DNA from 3 places in the Actinoplanes sp. G11-F43 genome. Region 3 is predicted to be linked to each of the others. Evidence: riboswitches for the same ligand, from Rfam matches in the RefSeq annotation. Region 3 holds a riboswitch; each other region holds the start of a gene.

Region 1 (5,873 bases), on a different contig from region 3:
TGGACCTCACACTCGACGGCCTCGGCCAGCATGTCGCGGACCTCCTGCTCCATCTTGTCGTCGAACAGGTCCGGCTCCTCGGCCCGGACCTGGTCGACCACGTCGAAGGCGAACGCCATGTGCATGCTCTCGTCGCGGAACACCCAGTTCGTGCCGGACGCCAGGCCCTGGAGCACACCACGGGAGCGCAGGAAGTAGACGTACGCGAAGGCGCCGTAGAAGAACAGGCCCTCGATGCACGCCGCGAAGCAGATCACGTTGAGCAGGAACGCCCGGCGGTGTTCCCTGGTCTCCAGCCGGCGCAGGTCGAAGACCGAGTCGATCCACTTGAAGCAGAAGTCGGCCTTGCGGGCGATCGACGGGATGTTCTCGACGGCCGCGAACGCCTCGAAACGCTCCTGCTCGTCGGGCACGTAGGTGTCGAGCAGGTTCAGGTAGAACTGAACGTGCACGGCCTCCTCGAACAGCTGCCGGGACAGGTAGAGCCGGCCCTCCGGCGAGTTGACGTGCTGGTACAGGTTGAGGACCAGGTTGTTCGCCACGATGGTGTCACCGGTGGCGAAGAACGCGACCAGCCGCGACACCAGGTGCTGCTCGGCGGGGCTGAGCTTGGCCAGGTCGGCGAGGTCGGAGTGCAGGTCGACCTCCTCCACCGTCCAGGTGTTCTTGATCGCGTCCTTGAAACGGTCGAAGAAGTGCGGGTACTTCATCGGCCGCAGGGTCAGGTCCATACCGGGGTCGAGCAGCATTACTGGCAAGCCTCACAGATGTCGGGGTTCTCAAGGGACGAGGCGAGTGCGCCGCCGCCCAGGTCGCCGAGCAGGTTCACGCCGGGCACGACGGCCGGCTTGGCAACGGTGGCCTGGGCGGGGACCACCACAGCGGCGGGAGCCACGGCGACGGTCGCCTGCTGGATGCGCGTCGCCGGGCGCGAACGCAGGTAGTACGAGGTCTTCAGGCCGGCCTTCCACGCGTACAGGTACATCGAGGAGACCTTGTTGATGGTCGGCGCGGCCATGAACAGGTTGAGCGACTGCGACTGGTCGATGTACGGGGCACGGGCCGCCGCCAGGTCGATCAGCGCCTTCTGCGGCAGTTCCCACGCGGTCCGGAACAGCTCGCGCACGTCCGCGGGCAGCTCGGCGATGCCCTGCACGGAACCCTCGGCCCGCTTGATCGCCTCACGGATCTCGGCGGTCCACAGTCCACGGGCCTTGAGTTCGCGTACCAGATAGGTGTTGATCTGGAGGAACTCGCCGGACATCGTCTCACGCTTGAACAGGTTGGACACCTGCGGCTCGATGCACTCGTAGGCGCCGGCGATCGACGCGATGGTGGCGGTCGGCGCGATCGCGATCATCAGCGAGTTGCGCAGGCCGTGCTCGGCGATCGACGCCTTGACGGCCGCCCACCGCTCGGGCTGCCCCAGGTCGGCGCCCCACAGCTCGGGGTGCAGGTCACCCTTGGCCGCGCGGGTCTCGGCGAACGCCGGGTGCGGGCCGAAGCGCTGGGACAGCTCGACCGACGACTCCAGGGCGGTCAGGAAGATCTCCTCCTGGACCCGGGTGGACAGCTGCTTGGCCTCGGCCGAGTCGAACGGCAGGCCGAGCATGAAGAACGCGTCCTGCAGGCCCATCAGCCCCAGGCCGACCGGGCGCCAGCGCGGGTTGGACGCGGCCGCCTGCTGCGACGGGTAGTAGTTGATGTCGATGACGCGGTCCAGGTAGACCACGGCGGTACGCACGGTCGCGCGCAGCTTGTCCCAGTCGACACCGCCGGCGTTGACGTGTGCGCCCAGGTTGATCGACCCGAGGTTGCACACCGCGGTCTCGTCGTCGTTGTTGACCTCGAGGATCTCGGTGCACAGGTTCGACAGGTGGATCACGTTCTGCGGCTCGCCGGTCTGGTTCGACAGCGCGTTCGAGCGGTCCTTGAACGTCATCCAGCCGTTGCCGGTCTGGGCCAGGGTGCGCATCATCCGGCCGTACAGATCGCGGGCCTTGACGGTCTTGACCGCCTTCTTCTCCGCCGCGCGGTAGGCCTCGTCGAACTCGGCACCGTAGAGGTCGGGCAGCTCGGGCGCCTCGGACGGGTCGATCAGCGACCAGTCGCCGTCCGCCTCGACGCGGCGCATGAACTCGTCCGGGATCCAGTTGGCCAGGTTCAGGTTGTGGGTGCGGCGCGACTCCTCACCGGTGTTGTCGCGCAGCTCCAGGAACTCCTCGATGTCCGGGTGCCACGGCTCCAGGTAGACGCAGGCCGCGCCCTTGCGGCGGCCGCCCTGGTTGACGGCGGCGACCCCGGCGTCGAGGGTCTTCAGGAACGGGACGATGCCGTTGGACTTGCCGTTCGTGCCCCGGATCAGGGCGCCCCGGCCCCGGATCCGCGACCAGGCGATGCCGATGCCACCGGAGAACTTCGACAGCTTCGCCACCTGGTGGTAGCGCTCGTAGATCGAGTCCAGCTCGTCCTTCGGCGAGTCGACCAGGAAGCACGACGACATCTGGGTGTGCCGGGTGCCGGAGTTGAACAGGGTCGGCGAGCTCGGCAGGTACGCCAGCGACGACATCAGCCGGTAGAAGCTGATCGCCTCCCGGGCGTCCTTCGACAGGCCACAGGCGACCCGCAGCAGCCAGTACTGCGGGGTCTCCACCACCAGCCGCGAGGTCGGGTGGCGCAGCAGGTAGCGGTCCGCGACGGTGCGCAGCCCGAAGTACTCGAAACGCAGGTCACCGGCCAGGTCGATGGCGTCGTCCAGCTTGCGGGCGTTGGCCGCCACGAACGCGGCGGTCTCGTCACCGATCAGGCCCTCGGTGTGCGCGTACCGGATCGACTGACTGAAACTGGCCACGCCCTGGAGGCGGACCTCCTTGTCGACGTACGCCGCCAGCAGCCGGGCGGCCAGCCGCGAGTACTGCGGCTCCTCACCGATCAGCTCGGCAGCCGTCTGGATCGAGAGCTTGTCCAGTTCCGCGGTGGTGGCCCCGTCGTACAGGCCGCTGATCGTCTTGGTCGCCACCCGCAGCGGATCGACCTCGTCCAGGTCGGCGACCCACAGCTCGACCGCCTTGACGATCTTGTTGACGTCGACCGGTTCCAGGTCGCCGTTTCTCTTGCGCACCTGCATCGCATGCCGTCGCTGTTCCGGCACACCGGCGGTCCTGGTGGTGAGCGTCATGCCCTCTCCTCGCGAGCCCGACGCGTGGAAGGCAGACACCAGCGGCCCGCGGGCACACGGCCGCGCGGACGTTCGGCGTCGGCCGTCCCACGCGGCCTTCAACCGCCGCGCACCAGGCCGGTGCACGGCGCGCTGGCAGGTCTTCGGACTCGTGGGCACGGCTCTCGCAAGCCATCTACTGGCCGTCGCTTCCCAGGCTCGGTGACGAGCCCAGTGCTTGACTGACGGCGGTCGTTCCCACTCACCGCTGCGGGGCAGTCCCGGCCTCGCACCGGGTTCCCTGTTGCCTCGGGCAGGTCTCATCGACCCATCCGAACCAGCTGCGGGAGACACCATATATGGGTGGGGCCGGAAATTCATAACCCAACATGGTGTGTTCAAGACGTCACCCGAGAGAGATCAACAACACCCCTTCCCGCAGGTACGCCACCAGATCCCGCCCGGCCGGTTCCCCTCGGCAGCCCACGGCGAGAGGATGGGAGTCCCCCGACGGAAAGGGATCACCGGTTGAACACGCCGCCCGCACTCACCTCGATCTCCGGACATCTCGGACAACCATCTGGCCCTGACCGGCGCCACGATCGGAGCCGGCGGCGCGATCATGGTGGGGCTGGCCGACCGGCACGTGCCGGCGGAGCGGCTACCGTCCTTGATCGAGGGTTTGAGCAGCGGCGATGCCGGTCCCGCGGTGGCCGCGGTGACCACCGCACCGCCCGCGGACGACCTCGGCGACCACCGCGCCTGGATCGACGCCTGCTATGCCGGCACCGACCTCGGCGTGATCATCGGCCGTCTCACCGCGCATCCCGCACCGGAGGCGCGGGCCGCCGCCGAGGAGATCGCCGGCAAGTCGCCGACCTCCCTGGCGGTCACGTTGCGTTCGCTGCGAACGGCGGCCCGGTTGAGCGGTCTACGGGCGGCGCTCGCCCAGGAGTACCGGCTGTCGGCGGCGCTGCTGCGGCTGCCCGACCTGGCCGAGGGCATCCGCGCGCAGATCATCGACAAGGACCGGCGGCCGCGCTGGTCGCCGGTCCCGCCGAACCTCGTCGACGATCTGTTCAGGAGGTCGTGACCGATTCCTTCGCCGCGGCGTCCGCCACCGTGCCCGGCATGTCCCCGGCCGGTCCGCGACCGCTCCGGTTCCCCGGCGACCGTCCACGGATCGCCCCCACCGTGATGTCCGCGAGGAGGAACACCAGCAGCGGAATCCCGAACAGCGGGAGGAACCAGGCCACCGCGAACACCGCCGGAACACCGACGGCGATCAGCCACGCCGGCAGCCGCAGCCACGCCCCACGGGCCGGAGCCGGGCCGGCGAGCCGGCGGCGGTCACCCCGCGTCGGACGGCGCTGCCACCACATCCGGTAACCGAGGACGATCATCGTGACCAGCCCGAGAGCCAGCAGCGCGAGGGCGATCTGGTTCACCAGCCCGAACATCGTCCCCATGTGCAGGTCGACACCCCAGCGGGCCATCTTGGCCATGAACGGGTAGTCGGAGAATCGCACCACGTCGGTGACCCGCAAGGTCGCCGGGTCGACGGCGGCCACGTCGACCGAGGTCGGGTACTCCCGGTGCACCTCGGTCACGGTCCACGTGCGGCCCTCGCCCTTCGGCAGACCGATCTCGACCTGATCGGAGTCCACCTCGGCGGCCCGGGCCGCGTCCCACACGGCGCCGATCGTGGTGACGTCGACCGCCCCGGTGTCGGCGGGCGCCCCGCCACCGTGCGCCGAGTGCTCACCCCCGGTGACGACCGGGGCCGCCGTGACGGTGGTGCTCACCGAGGGTGTCGACCAGTTCAGCTGGGATCGCAGCTCGGTGACGTTCTCCCCGGCGAACGTCGACCAGGTCAGCCCGGTCGCGGAGAGCGCCAGAAAACCGACGGCCATCCACATTCCGAGAACGCCGTGCCAGGCCCGGGTCCGGGCCCGCCCGGTCGCCCCGCGGGTACGCCGCACCCGGCCCAGCCACATCCACAGCCCACCGAGGGTGACCACCCACAGCCAGGAGGCCGCGAGTTCGCTGTAGTACCGGCCGATGTCGCCGAGGTGCAGTGACCGGTGCAGTTCGTCGATCCAGGACCGGACCGGAAGCGCGCCGGTGGTGCCGTAGACGGTCTCCTGCCCCAGCACCGCCCCGGTGCCCGGGTCGATGAAGACCGCGTGCCGGTACGACTCGGCGAACCGCCCGTCGTCGAAGATCACCCGGGTGGTGCCGCCCTCCGGAGCCGGCCGGACCGCGACCAGATTGGGAACGGTGGTGACCTGCTCGGCGGCGGCCACCTGCCGGGCCAGCGGAACAGTCGACGTGGTGGCGGCCGGTGGCTTCAACAGGTCGGCGTGGACGGCCTTCTCCAGCTGCGGACTGAGCGCGTACAGGCCTCCACTGATCGCCGCGATCAACAGAAACGGCCCGATCAGGATGCCCGCGTAGAAATGCAGCCGCAGCAGCAGGGGCCTGATCTCGCTGTTGGTAATCAGGGCAGAACTCCTCGGTCCGGATCAACGACGTGTCGCTGGGAAGTCGTCGTTCCGGGCCCTGTGGTTCCCGCCGTTTCGAATCCCCGGTCGTTTCCCGGTACGGGCGTATCGACCGGTCTGCCGGCCGGCTCCGGCGGCCGGGCCGGGCCGCCGGAGCCGGTGAGTGCCGGAGCGTCAGTCGCCGTAGCGGTCGAAGGAGACCGTCCAGTCGC
Region 2 (5,873 bases), on a different contig from region 3:
TTCTGGTTGTCCGGGTCGAGCACGTAACTGGCGGCGAGCTGCTCGTACATCCAGTCGGTGACCACGCCGGCGGTCGCGTCGTACCCGAACAGGTAGTCGACCGTCGCGGCCAGTTCGAAGGCGCCCTTGTAGCCGTGCCGCCGCATCGCGGCGATCCACCGTGGGTTCACCACCCGGGCCCGGAAGATGCGCGCGGTCTCCTCGGTCAGGCTGCGGGTTCGTGCCTGGTCCGGGTTGGTGGAGTCGCCGATGTACGCCGCCGGAGCCTTGCCGGACAGCGCCCGCACCGTGGCGATCATGCCGCCGTGGTACTGGAAGTAGTCGTCGGAGTCGGCGATGTCGTGCTCGCGGGTGTCGATGTTCTTCGCGGCGACGTCGATGCGCCGGTACGCGTTCTCCATGTCGGGGCGGGCCGGCACCCCGTCCAGGCCGCGGCCGTAGGCGAAGCCACCCCACACCGCGTACACCTCGGCGAGGTCGGCGTCGTCCCGCCAGTTCCGGCTGTCGATCAACGGCAGGATCCCCGCACCGTACGCTCCAGGCCGGGAACCGAAGATCCGGGTGGTAGCGCGCCGCCAGTCGCCGTGCTCGTCCTGGTCGCGCAGCGCGTGCTCGCGCACGTAGTTGTCCGGCTCGTCGAGCGCGGCGATCATCTGGAACGCGTCGTCGAGCAGTGCCACCACGTGCGGGAACGCGTCCCGGAAGAAGCCGGAGATCCGGACCGTCACGTCGACGCGCGGCCGGCCCAGTTCCTCCGCGGTGATCGGCTCCAGGCCGGTGACCCGCCGGGACGCCGGGTCCCAGATCGGCCGGACCCCGATCAGCGCCAGGATCTCGGCGATGTCGTCGCCGGCGGTGCGCATCGCGCTGGTGCCCCAGGCGGACAGGCCGACCGAGCGGGGCCAGTCGCCGTAGTCGGTCCGGTACCGGTTGAGCAGCGACTCGGCCATCGCCTGCCCGGTCTCCCAGGCGAGCTGGCTCGGAATGGCCTTCGGGTCTACCGAGTAGAAGTTGCGGCCGGTCGGCAGCACGTTGATCAGGCCGCGCAGCGGGGAGCCGCTGGGCCCGGCCGGCACATAGCCGCCGTTCAGAGCGTGCAGCACGTGGGTCAGCTCGTCGGTGGTCCGGGCCAGCCGCGGCACCACCTCGGTGGCCGCGAACTCCAGCACCCGGACGACGTCCTCGTCGTCGGACAGCCCGGCGATCCCGTCGACCGCCCAGTCCCGCTCCTCCATCGCGGTGACCAGGGCCCGGGCCTGCTCCTCGACGGCGTCGGTCTCGGCGGTCGAGGCGTCCTCGGGCAGGCCCAGCGCCTCGCGCAGACCCGGCAGCGCGGCCACCTTGCCGGCCCACATCTGACGGGCTCGCAGCATCGCCAGCACCAGGTTGATCCGGGCCTCACCGGCCGGGGCCGCGCCGAGCACGTGCAGGCCGTCGCGGATCTGCACGTCCTTGACCTCACACAGCCATCCGTCGATGTGCATGATGAAGTCGTCGAACTCCTCGTCGTCCGGCCGGTTGGCCTGACCGAGGTCGTGGTCCATCTTGGCGGCCTGGATCAGGGTCCAGATCTGGGCCCGGATGGCCGGCAGCTTGGCCGGGTCGAGGGCCGCGATGTTGGCGTGCTCGTCGAGCAGCTGCTCCAGCCGGGCGATGTCGCCGTAGGACTCGGCCCGCGCCATCGGCGGGATCAGGTGGTCGACGAGCGTGGCGTGCGCCCGGCGCTTGGCCTGGGTGCCCTCGCCCGGGTCGTTGACCAGGAACGGGTAGATCAGCGGCAGGTCGCCGAGCGCGGCGTCGGTGCCGTCCGAAGCGGACATGCCGACGTTCTTCCCGGGCAGCCACTCCAGGTTGCCGTGCTTGCCGACGTGCACCACCGCGTGTGCGCCGAACTCGTCCGCCAGCCAGCGGTAGGCGGCCAGGTAGTGGTGGCTCGGCGGCAGGTCGGGGTCGTGGTAGATGGCGACCGGGTTGGCCCCGAACCCGCGCGGCGGCTGCACCATCACCACGACGTTCTCGTCGCGGAGGGCGGCCAGCACGATGTCGCCGCGATCGGTGTACAGCTCGCCGGGCGGCGGGCCCCAGTGCTGCTGGACGCTCTCCCGGAAGTCCTCCGGCAGGGTCGCGAACCACGCCTCGTAACGCTCGCCGGAGATCCGCACCGGGTTGCCGGCCAGCTGCTCCTCGGTCAGCCAGTCCGGGTCCTGCCCGCCGGCCGCGATCAGGGTGTGGATCAGACCGTCACCGTCGTACGAGCCGAAGTCGCCGATCCGGTAGCCCTCGTCGGCCAGCGCGGCTAGCAGCGCGACCGTCGACGCCGGGGTGTCCAGGCCGACCGCGTTGCCGATCCGCGAGTGCTTCGTCGGATAGGCCGACAGCATCAGCGCGATCTTCCGCTCGGCGGGTGGCACGTGCCGCAGCCGGGCGTGCGCCACCGCGATCCCGGCCACCCGGGCGGCCCGCTCCGGGTCGGCCACATAGACCGACAGCCCGTCCTCGTCGATCTCCTTGAACGAGAACGGCACCGTGATGATCCGCCCGTCGAACTCCGGGATCGCCACCTGCGTCGCCGCGTCCAGCGGGCTCAGGCCGTCGTCGCTGGCCTCCCAGGCGGCCCGTGAGCTGGTCAGGCACAGCCCCTGGAGGATCGGCACGTCCAGGTCGGCGAGGACACCCACGTCCCACGCCTCGTCGTCGCCGCCCGCGCCCACCGTGGCCGGCTTGGTGCCACCGGCCGCCAGCACCGTCACCACCAGGGCGTCCGACTTGCGCAGCTCGGCCAGCAGCTCGGGCGGCGCGGTCCGCAGCGACGCTGTGTAGATCGGCAGGGCCCGCGCGCCCTTCGCCTCGATCGCCCGGCTGAGCGCCTCGACGAAGGCGGTGTTGCCGGCCATGTGGTGGGCCCGGTAGTACAGCACCGCGACGGTGACCGGGCCGGCGGCGGCATCCGCCTCGCGGGGCAGCGGACCCCACTCCGGGGCGGCGACGGCGGGCGCGAACCCGTTGCCGGTCAGCAGCACCGTGTCGGAGAGGAAGTCGTGCAGCGACGCCAGGTTGTCCGAGCCGCCCTGCGCCAGATAGACGTGCGCCTCCGCGGCCACCCCGGCGGGCACCGTGGACAGTTTCATCAGATCGGCGTCGGGTGCCTGCTCGCCGCCCAGGACCACCACCGGCACGCTGCCCGCGAGCAGCGTGTCCAGGCCCTCCTCCCAGGCCCGGCGCCCGCCGAGGATGCGCACCACGACCAGGTCAACCCCGTCGAGCAGGGCGGGCAGGTCGGCGACGCCGGTGCGCGCCGGGTTGGCCAGGCGCCACGGGGAACCGCTGGCCCGGGCACTGAGCAGGTCGGTGTCGGATGTCGACAGCAGCAGGAACATGCGCGCGCTCCCCCTCGGGGTCCGCGCCCCGGGTAGACGGATCGTGGCGACCGGAGTTCCTGGCTCCCAGGGGGAAAACCCCTGGTGACAGTGGCGGGACCGCGCCGGACTCACACCGGCTTCCTCCGCGGCGTCGCCGCTCGTTAGGCCTTTAACCTTCCGCGAACCCGGTGTCCCGCGTCAAGGCGAACCCGGTGCTGTGACGCTCCCGACCCGAGGGCGGGCGAAGGTGAAAAGGTGTCGGAGGGCGGCCGTAGTATCCGGGCCATGGCTCCCCGTCGAACCTCCGAGACCGACGCCTGCCCCGGCGCGCTCCGGCTGCATGCCGCGGCCGACGGCATGCTGGCCCGGGTGCGGCTGCCCGGCGGGATGCTGTCCGGGGCTCAGCTGCGGTCGTTGCGCGAGCTGGCCGAGGAGTTCGGGGACGGCGCGCTGGAGCTGACCTCCCGCGCCAACCTCCAGCTCAGAGGCCTGGACCCGGGCGACGCGACGACCTTGGCGGCCCGCTTGCGGTCGGCCGGGCTGCTGCCGTCCACAACCCACGACAATGTACGTAACATCGCCGCCCCGCCCCTGCCCTCCGCTTCGGTGCGCGCGCTGGTGGCCGAGCTCGACCGGGCGATCCTCGACGATCCACTCCTGCCGTCACTGCCGGGCAAGTTCCTGTTCGCCGTCGGCCAGGTCCCACTCTCCGCCGACGTCGCCGCGGTCCCACTCGTCGCGGCCCCCCACGCCTCGCACCCACGCGACGCGGTCCCTCCCACCACGACCACTCCCATCGCGGCTCCTTCCGCCGCGGATCCGGTGGGGGGTTCGGGCGGTGAGTCCGCCGCGGATCCGGTGGAGGGTTCGGGCGGTGAGCTGTTCGCGATCCGGTTCGGGGGGCACGACACCGGGGTGCGGGTGGCGTCCGGGCTGGTGGTGCGGGTGCTGATCGCGGCGGCGCACGCGTTCCTGGCCGAGCGGGACGAGCAGCGGGGTGACGGGGCGGCGGCGTGGCGGTTGCGGGAGCTGAGCGACGGGCCGGCCCGGGTCTCGGCGCGGGTGGTGGCCGAGCTGGGCCTGGTGACCGTGCCGGTGGAGGTGGCGGTTCCGGTCGACACCGCCGACCCGGGTGACCTGATCGGGGCGGTTCGTCAGGAGGACGGGCTGGTCGCGGTCGCCGCGCTGGTGCCGTTGGGGCGGTTGTCCGGCGTACCGCTGCGGGTTTTGGAGGAGGCCGCCGACCTGGTCGTGACGCCCTGGCGTGGGGTGGTGGTGACCGGTCTGCCGCCGGAGGCGGTGCGGTTGTGGGCGGATCGCCTGGCCGCGGCCGGCCTCGCGGTGAGTCCCGGCTCGGCATGGTCCGGAGTGACCGCGTGCGCCGGGCGGCCCGGTTGCGCCAGATCGCTCGCCGACGTGCGCGCGGACGCCACCGAGGCGGCTCGGTTCGTGGACGGGCTGCCGGTTCACTGGGCCGGGTGCGCCCGTGCGTGCGGCAGTCCCGCCGGCCGGCATGTCCTGGCCGAGGCCACACCGGACGGCTACCGGATCACCCGTCTCCCGGACGGTGGTCACCGCGCCACCTGGCATCGCGAGCCAGCCGGGCCGCACCGAGTGACCGAAAGGGACCAGGAGGATGATTCTGTTCCCTCCGATTGTTCGGGCTCACCCAACGGGCCGGGCCAGACCGGCGGGCCGGGCCGGGGGCACGAGGACCTGAGCGGCGAGGGTCGCGGAGTGGGCGGGGAAAGCGGACTGGTCGGGCCATCGACTCCGGCGGCGGGATCGCCCCGGATCGGCGGAGCCGCACCGGTCACGGCCGGCGCCCGGGCTTGGGGGCTGGCCGACGTGGTGGCTGTGGCTAGGAGGGCCTGAGAGATGGAGTACGTGCGCGACGGCGCGGAGATCTACCGGCGGTCGTTCGCCACCATCCGGGCCGAGGCGGACCTGTCGGGGCTGCCGGAGGACGTGTCGCGGGTGGTGGTTCGGATGATCCACGCCTGCGGGATGGTGGATCTGGTGGAGGATGTCCGGTTCAGTCCGGGTGTGGTCAGCTCGGCCAGGAAGGCGCTGCTCGGTGGCGCCCCGATCCTGTGCGACGCGGAGATGGTGGCGTCCGGGGTGACCCGGACCCGGCTGCCGGCCGCCAACGAGGTGATCTGCACGCTGCGGGATCCGGCGGTTCCGGGGCTCGCGACGCGGATCGGGAACACCCGGAGCGCAGCCGCCCTGGACCTGTGGGGTGACCGGCTCGGCGGCGCGGTGGTGGCGATCGGCAACGCGCCCACCGCACTGTTCCGGCTGCTGGAGATGGTCGAGGCGGGCGCGCCCCGGCCGGCCGCGGTGATCGGTGTCCCGGTCGGGTTCATCGGTGCGGCCGAGTCGAAGGAGGCGCTGGCCGAGTCGGATCTGGAGTATCTGATCGTGCGCGGACGCCGGGGCGGCAGCGCCATCACCGCGGCCGCGGTGAACGCCCTCGCCTCCGAAGCGGAGTGACCACGACCGGACGGCGCC
Region 3 (5,873 bases):
CTCGATGCCCTGATGGCCGGGATCGCCGAGGACGTCGTCTCCTACGAGCACGTCGCGCCCCTGGAACACGTCGGCCGGGAGCAGGTCCGGCAGGTGTGCCGGGACGGGCTGGACGCGGGCACCGGTCAGGTGACCTGGCGGGTGCCGGACCTCACCGTGGTCGCCGCGGACGACCTCGCCGTCGCCTGGGGGCTCAACCGGGTGCGGATCGAAGGCCCGGACGGAGAGCCGGTCGAGTCGTGGTCGCGGGGCACCCGCGTGTTCCGCCGCACCGGCTCGGGATGGTCGATGACGCATCAGCACCTGTCCTTCCCGCTGGATCCACGGACCGGGGCCGTGCGCACCGATCCGCGGCCGTAACGCCGACATCGCCGGCGTCCGCCCGGGCCACCGCGTCACGGCCGTAACGCCGACATCGCCGGCGTCCGCCCGGGCCACCGCATTCGGCCCGGCGGACGCCGGACGGTCCGGTGTGCCGCCCACCTCGCGTGGACGAGACAGAACGGTCCGTCTTCCGTGGAGCCGTCGGGCGTACCAATGGTGGTGATTTTCGGCTCGAATCGGACCGCAACTCTCCACGCGGGGTTGGCCGTCGCCGGGGTGGTCCTGGGTCAGCGGGTGTTGAGCACGCAGTCGCCGCAGGTTCCGCCGCCGGGGATCCGGTAGTAGAGACAGCAGTTGTTGCGCATCAGCGACCGCCCGGTCAGCGTCGCCATCCCCCGCAGCGGCGGCACCGACAGGGCGGACCCCACCACCGCGACGGCCGGCCCCGCATCGGGGATCATCCGGAGCGCGCCGCCCAGCGCGGAGGCCACGTTTCCCCAGACCACCTGTGGTGAGAGCACGAAGCGGCGCTGGACGGCGCCGGCCAAGGGCACGATCAGACCCCGCGTCGCCGTACGGGTGAACGCCGCCCCGAACCCATCCACCCCGGTCTCCACCGGCAGGTCGTGAAAGGCCACCGGCATCGGCCCCGACTCGACCGGCCGCCACCACAGTCGCGCGGGGTCGGGCAGCGGCAGCACCCCGGTCGACGCGACCGCCCCCAGCAGCGGGGACAGCAGCCGCGACGCCAGACCGAGAAAGATCGTCGACGCGACCACCCGTTCCTCGATGTCGCCGACGCCGAACCCGCCCATCCTGGCGAGCATGCGCCGCCCGAGGTCCACCCGCTGCTCCAGCACACCGGCGTCGAGCAGGTCGGGCAGGGGCCGCCAGCCGGGTGCGCCGTCGTACCGCTCCCAGGCGAAATAGGGCCCGAGCCGAGCCGCCGCGTCCAGGGCGGCGCCCGCGTCGGCGGTCAACGTCCGGCCAGGTTCAGGGTCACCGCGACCGCGTCGGCGAGTCTCGGGGCGTCCGCCCCCGGCCAGCCCGCGGTCACCACGCCCGGCGTCCCGGCCAGCCCGGCGAGCAGGGCGGCCACCTCCGGGCACCAGGTGGGGCTCCACACCACGACGGCCACCGGCCGGGCGCCGGCGACGGCTTCGGCGAGCAGTTCCGGCTCCAGGCCGGCTCCCAGGTGCATCGGCATCGTGCCGTGTTCGGCCAGGGCCGCGGCGAGCGCGTCCAGTCCGGCCGTGGCGCGGCGGCCGTCGGCCCCGGCCAGCAGCACCGGCACCGGGGAACCCGCCGGTGGGCGTGGCACCGCGGCGAACACCTCGCTGAGGCCGCGGGCCAGCGCCCGCTCGGCCAGGGCCCTCCGCGCCGCCGGATAGCGCCCGTGGCCGATGCGGGTGAACGCGGGGTCGGCAAGCACCTCCCAGGTGTGCACGACGCCGTGCCCGGCCACCGCCTCGGACAGCGCCTCCCGCAGGGCGAGGACGTCCATCCGGCGCGCGGCCCGGGCCAGGCCCCGGGCCGCCGCGTCATCAGCGCACGGATGCTCGGCGTGCCACGGGGTGAGCTCCCGGCGGGCCCGGCGCGCGGCCTCGGCGGCCGACACTCCCCGGGTGGTCAGCCGGGCCATCGCGGTCAGCGCGGCCACATCACCCTCGGTGTAGCGCCGATGTCGGCCGGACTCGTGGCCGGTGGGGCCCAGCCCGTACCGTTGATGCCAGGTCCGCAGCGTCGTCGGGGCCACGCCCAGCCGCCGGGCCAGGGTGCCCGCGCTCAGCCGCTCCCCGGCCGGCGCATGTGTCGTCACAGTCGTCTCCCACCGCCGACCCACCCACGAGGTCACCGATCACACCGCGCTTGATCCGGCGCGGGCAGTGGCAGGTGTTCGGACTCGTGGGCGTGCCCACTCACCGCTGCGGGGCAGTCCCGGACTTCCACCGGGTTCCCTCTTACGACGCCCGCTCTGGCGGACCGGGCGAACCAGCTGCACCCACCAGTCTAGGCCGGACGCGGGGTGACAACATGATCGGCATGACGCCCGAGGAACACGCCGCCCGCGCCGCCGAACTCGCCGCCGAGGCCGAACGGCTGTACCAGATCTGCCTGGTCGACTACGAGACCAACATCAACGAGGACGATCATTCCGAGGAGCCGTACGTCCCGGGCGCCGACCTGGCCATGCTCACCGCCACCACCCAGCTGGCCCAGGTGCACGCCACCCTGGCACTGCGGGGGCGGTGACCGCGGCTCAGATGCCGGCGGTGACGGTCACTCCGGAACCCGCGGTCAGCGGTGTGGTGACCCCGGTGACCAGGTTGCCGGTGGAGGTGACGGTCAGGGCGTTGCTGCCGCGCTGGTACGACAGGCCGGTGCCGGAGCCGGCGCCCCGGATCACGTTGCCGGTCACCGCGACGAAACCGGACCCGTAGTTGACCTGCTGGATGGCCAGATAGGTGGTGCCGGTGCCGCTGAACCGGAAGATCCGGTTCGCGGACACGGTGCTGGCGGCGTCACCCTGCACGGTCACCCGGATACCGTTGGTGTTGAAGTCCTCGATGTAGTTGTCGCTGACGCTGGTGGCGAAGAGACGGTCGGCGGTGATGCCGCTGCCACCGACGCCGTAGACGTGGTTGCGCTCGACGTTCCACCCGGCGGCGTTCTCCATCCGGATGCCGGAGCCGCCGCTGCTGGCGACCCAGTTGTCGGTCAGGTTCCAGTCGGTGACCGCGTTGCCGCTGTCCTGCACGTAGACTCCGCTCGCCCCGGAGTCGGTGACGAACAGGTTGCGCACGGTCCCGTTCACCTGGGTGTTGGTCAGCGCGGTGCCGTTGCGGGTCTGGTTGGTGATACGCAGTCCGTTGGCGGGCGCGTTCAGCAACCGCAGGCTCTCGATCGTGGTGTTCCACGACCGGATGACCACGGCGTCGCCGCCGGTGGGGTTGCCGGCCTTGTTGGCGTTGACGGTCAGATCCCGCAGCGTGATCGGTTCGCCCGTCGTGGGAGTGTTGTTGACCCAGGAGTCGGAGGCGAGGACCGCTGCCAGATTGCTGCCGGACGTCTGGGTCAGGGTGGTGCCGGCGCTGTCACCGCGGTAGGAGCGGTTGCCGACCAGCGTGATGGTCTGGGTGATCTGGCACGGGCCGTCGATGACGATCTCGTCACCGGTGGCCGACCCGTTGATCGCCGATTGGATCGTCGCCGCGTCGGTGCCGGCGTTGGCGCAGGTCGCGGTCACTCGCGCGGCCGTGGCGGGTGCCCCGCCGGCCAGCACGACCACGGCGGTGGCGGCCACCGCGGCCGAGACCGACGCCGCGGCGGTCCAGGTCCACCTGTTGTCGGGATTCCTCATCGGACGCCTCCCATTTCAATTGATGCGTGCCTATGTCCATCACTGACGGACAGGGCGTGCACGCCACCCGGACGGGGGACTCCGGACGGGACAGGGACGGCCGGCGGCGAGGCCGGATGCTCGACCCGGGCGGTGATCTCCCGAGGCCGGCCATGCACCATCGGCCGCTGCCGCGGGTCGCCCCGGTAGCCGCGGGTGCGTTTGACCACGTCCACACCGGCCGGACCGCCGTTGCCGCACTCCGGGCCGGCGAACCCGCTGCCGGTGACGATGATCTCGACGAGTTCGTCGTACGACAGCGCGTCCGGGCACATCCGCTCGATGTCGTAGTTCGGGTCGCCGGGGTCGAGCATGAAGATCAGTTCGGAGACCGCGGCGCGGCACTCCCGGCCATGCCCCGGAACGCACCCGTCGCCCGTCCCGCTTACCGTCACCGTATGCAGAGGTCGTCGTAGGTTGATCTCGGTGGGAGTACGGTCGACCGGGAGCCGGCGAACCAGGCCGGAAGCCTCTGGACCGGCTCAGCAGTCGCGGCCGCGCGGACGGCGATCCGGCGGCGGTGGAGTCGTGAACGACCGGCCGGCGGCCACGACATGCCGGGCCGCACGGATGCGGGGGTAATGGCGATCGGCGGGAGCCTCGCCACACGGCGGCGCCACGACACACCGCGCGTAGATCGTGTGCAGCCGATCCCGGTAGACGCGCAGTCGTGCGGCGGTCGCCGCCGTGATGGTGAACAAGACTCAGCCGGCCTCGGCCATCAGCAGTGTCAGCTCCTGGACCAGTTCGTCCATGGACTGGCCGGTCCGGGTGCGGACCAGGGCCAGGGCGAGTTCGGCGAGCAGCATGAACCCGCGGGTGCGGACGGTCTCGTCGCCGATGGCGCAGAGCAGCTCCTCCGCGCCGGCGAGGTCGCCGCGGCTCTTGGCCGCGATGACCCCGGCCGCCTGCTGTGCGGCGAGGAATGCCGGGCCGGCTGCGGTCACGGGGCGATGATGATCGGGTTGCCGGCGGCGCGGGCCGCGTCGAACCGCTTGGTCACGTCGGTCCAGTCGACCAGATTCCACAGCCGGTCGACGTAGTCCGGGCGGACGTTCTTGTACTGCAGGTAATAGGCGTGCTCCCAGGCGTCGAAGACCAGGATCGGCGTGGAGCCCTGGCCCACGTTGCCGTGGTGGTCGTAGACCTGCTCGACGATCAGGCGCTGCGACAGCGGCTCCCAGGCGAGCACGCCCCAGCCGGAGCCCTGCACGCCCTTGGTGGCGGTGGACAGCTGCGCGGAGAACGCCTCGAACGATCCGAAGTGCTCGGTGATCGCCGCTTCGAGCTCGCCCTCGGGCCGGTCGGCGCTGGCGCCGGGGCGCAGGTTGTGCCAGAAGATCGAGTGGAGCACGTGCCCGGACAGGTTGAACGCCAGGGTCTTCTCCAGCCCGACCAGGGCGCTGTAGTCGCCCTTGTCCCGGGCCTCGGCCAGCTGGTCGAGGGTGTCGTTGCTGCCCTTGACGTACGCCGCGTGGTGCTTGGAGTGGTGCAGTTCGAGGATCTGACCGGACATGGCCGGTTCGAGCGAGCCGTAGTCGTACGGCATGTCGGGCAGGGTGTAAACCGCCATCACGAATCCTTCGCTTCTGCCTAGAGTTTGTTCCTGCCACTATATTGCAGTAGAGCCGTTGGCGACGAGAAGGTCGAACAGACGCGATCGGCGGAGATCAGGCAGCGCTTCCCGGCGCGACATCCCAGCGGCCGCCCGGTCGAATCCGGCGCCGGGTCCGGGGACCGAGAGGCAGCCCTCGTCGAGGAGGTGGCCGTGGTGCTCGGCCCCCTGGTCATCGGGCAGTCGTGGACGAAGACGCGCAGGCCGACGCCGATCCGGTTGGCGGCCGGGGCGGCACCCTCCCGCTACTGCGCCTGGGTTGCAGCAAGGCCGGACCGCTACGGTGTCGGAGGGAACGGGAGGTGGGCGGTGGCGCGGGCGCGGCAGCAGGAACGGCTCGAAGCGGTCCGGGCGCGGGTGCGGGCCGGCGGGCGGCGCTGGACCGTGGCCAAGGGCGCGATCGTGGAGACCCTGATCGGGCATCGGGGGCATCTGTCGGTGCAGGAGGTGCACGACGAGGTGACCGCCCGGTTCCCGCAGATCGACCGGTCGACCGTGCACCGGGTGCTGCTCACCCTCTCCGACGAGCACGTG

What was found. A riboswitch is a leader RNA that binds a small molecule or an ion and turns the genes downstream of it on or off. The one in region 3 is predicted to bind cobalamin.
Region 1: another riboswitch for cobalamin. It lies ahead of ACQ0O7_RS15615 (ribonucleoside-diphosphate reductase subunit alpha); the one in region 3 lies ahead of ACQ0O7_RS09920 (MerR family transcriptional regulator).
Region 2: another riboswitch for cobalamin. It lies ahead of cobN (cobaltochelatase subunit CobN); the one in region 3 lies ahead of ACQ0O7_RS09920 (MerR family transcriptional regulator).

The regions. Positions count from the first base shown of each region.
Region 1 is NZ_JBNZCE010000014.1:73,479-79,351, reverse strand. It holds gene ACQ0O7_RS15620 (ribonucleotide-diphosphate reductase subunit beta) at 1-749, opposite strand, end outside; gene ACQ0O7_RS15615 (ribonucleoside-diphosphate reductase subunit alpha) at 749-3,178, opposite strand; cobalamin riboswitch at 3,296-3,514, opposite strand; gene ACQ0O7_RS15610 (enoyl-CoA hydratase/isomerase family protein) at 3,723-4,250, shown strand; gene ACQ0O7_RS15605 (PepSY-associated TM helix domain-containing protein) at 4,237-5,622, opposite strand; gene ACQ0O7_RS15600 (L,D-transpeptidase) at 5,836-5,873, opposite strand, start outside.
Region 2 is NZ_JBNZCE010000017.1:185,891-191,763, forward strand. It holds gene cobN (cobaltochelatase subunit CobN) at 1-3,377, opposite strand, end outside; cobalamin riboswitch at 3,413-3,533, opposite strand; gene ACQ0O7_RS19675 (precorrin-3B synthase) at 3,645-5,234, shown strand; gene ACQ0O7_RS19680 (precorrin-8X methylmutase) at 5,238-5,855, shown strand.
Region 3 is NZ_JBNZCE010000008.1:166,162-172,034, forward strand. It holds gene ACQ0O7_RS09910 (YybH family protein) at 1-360, shown strand, start outside; gene ACQ0O7_RS09915 ((2Fe-2S)-binding protein) at 612-1,304, opposite strand; gene ACQ0O7_RS09920 (MerR family transcriptional regulator) at 1,301-2,143, opposite strand; cobalamin riboswitch at 2,196-2,337, opposite strand; gene ACQ0O7_RS09925 (hypothetical protein) at 2,368-2,577, shown strand; gene ACQ0O7_RS09930 (right-handed parallel beta-helix repeat-containing protein) at 2,585-3,685, opposite strand; gene ACQ0O7_RS09935 (hypothetical protein) at 3,682-4,038, opposite strand; gene ACQ0O7_RS09940 (superoxide dismutase) at 4,429-4,671, opposite strand; gene ACQ0O7_RS09945 (superoxide dismutase) at 4,668-5,297, opposite strand; gene ACQ0O7_RS09950 (Fur family transcriptional regulator) at 5,649-5,873, shown strand, end outside.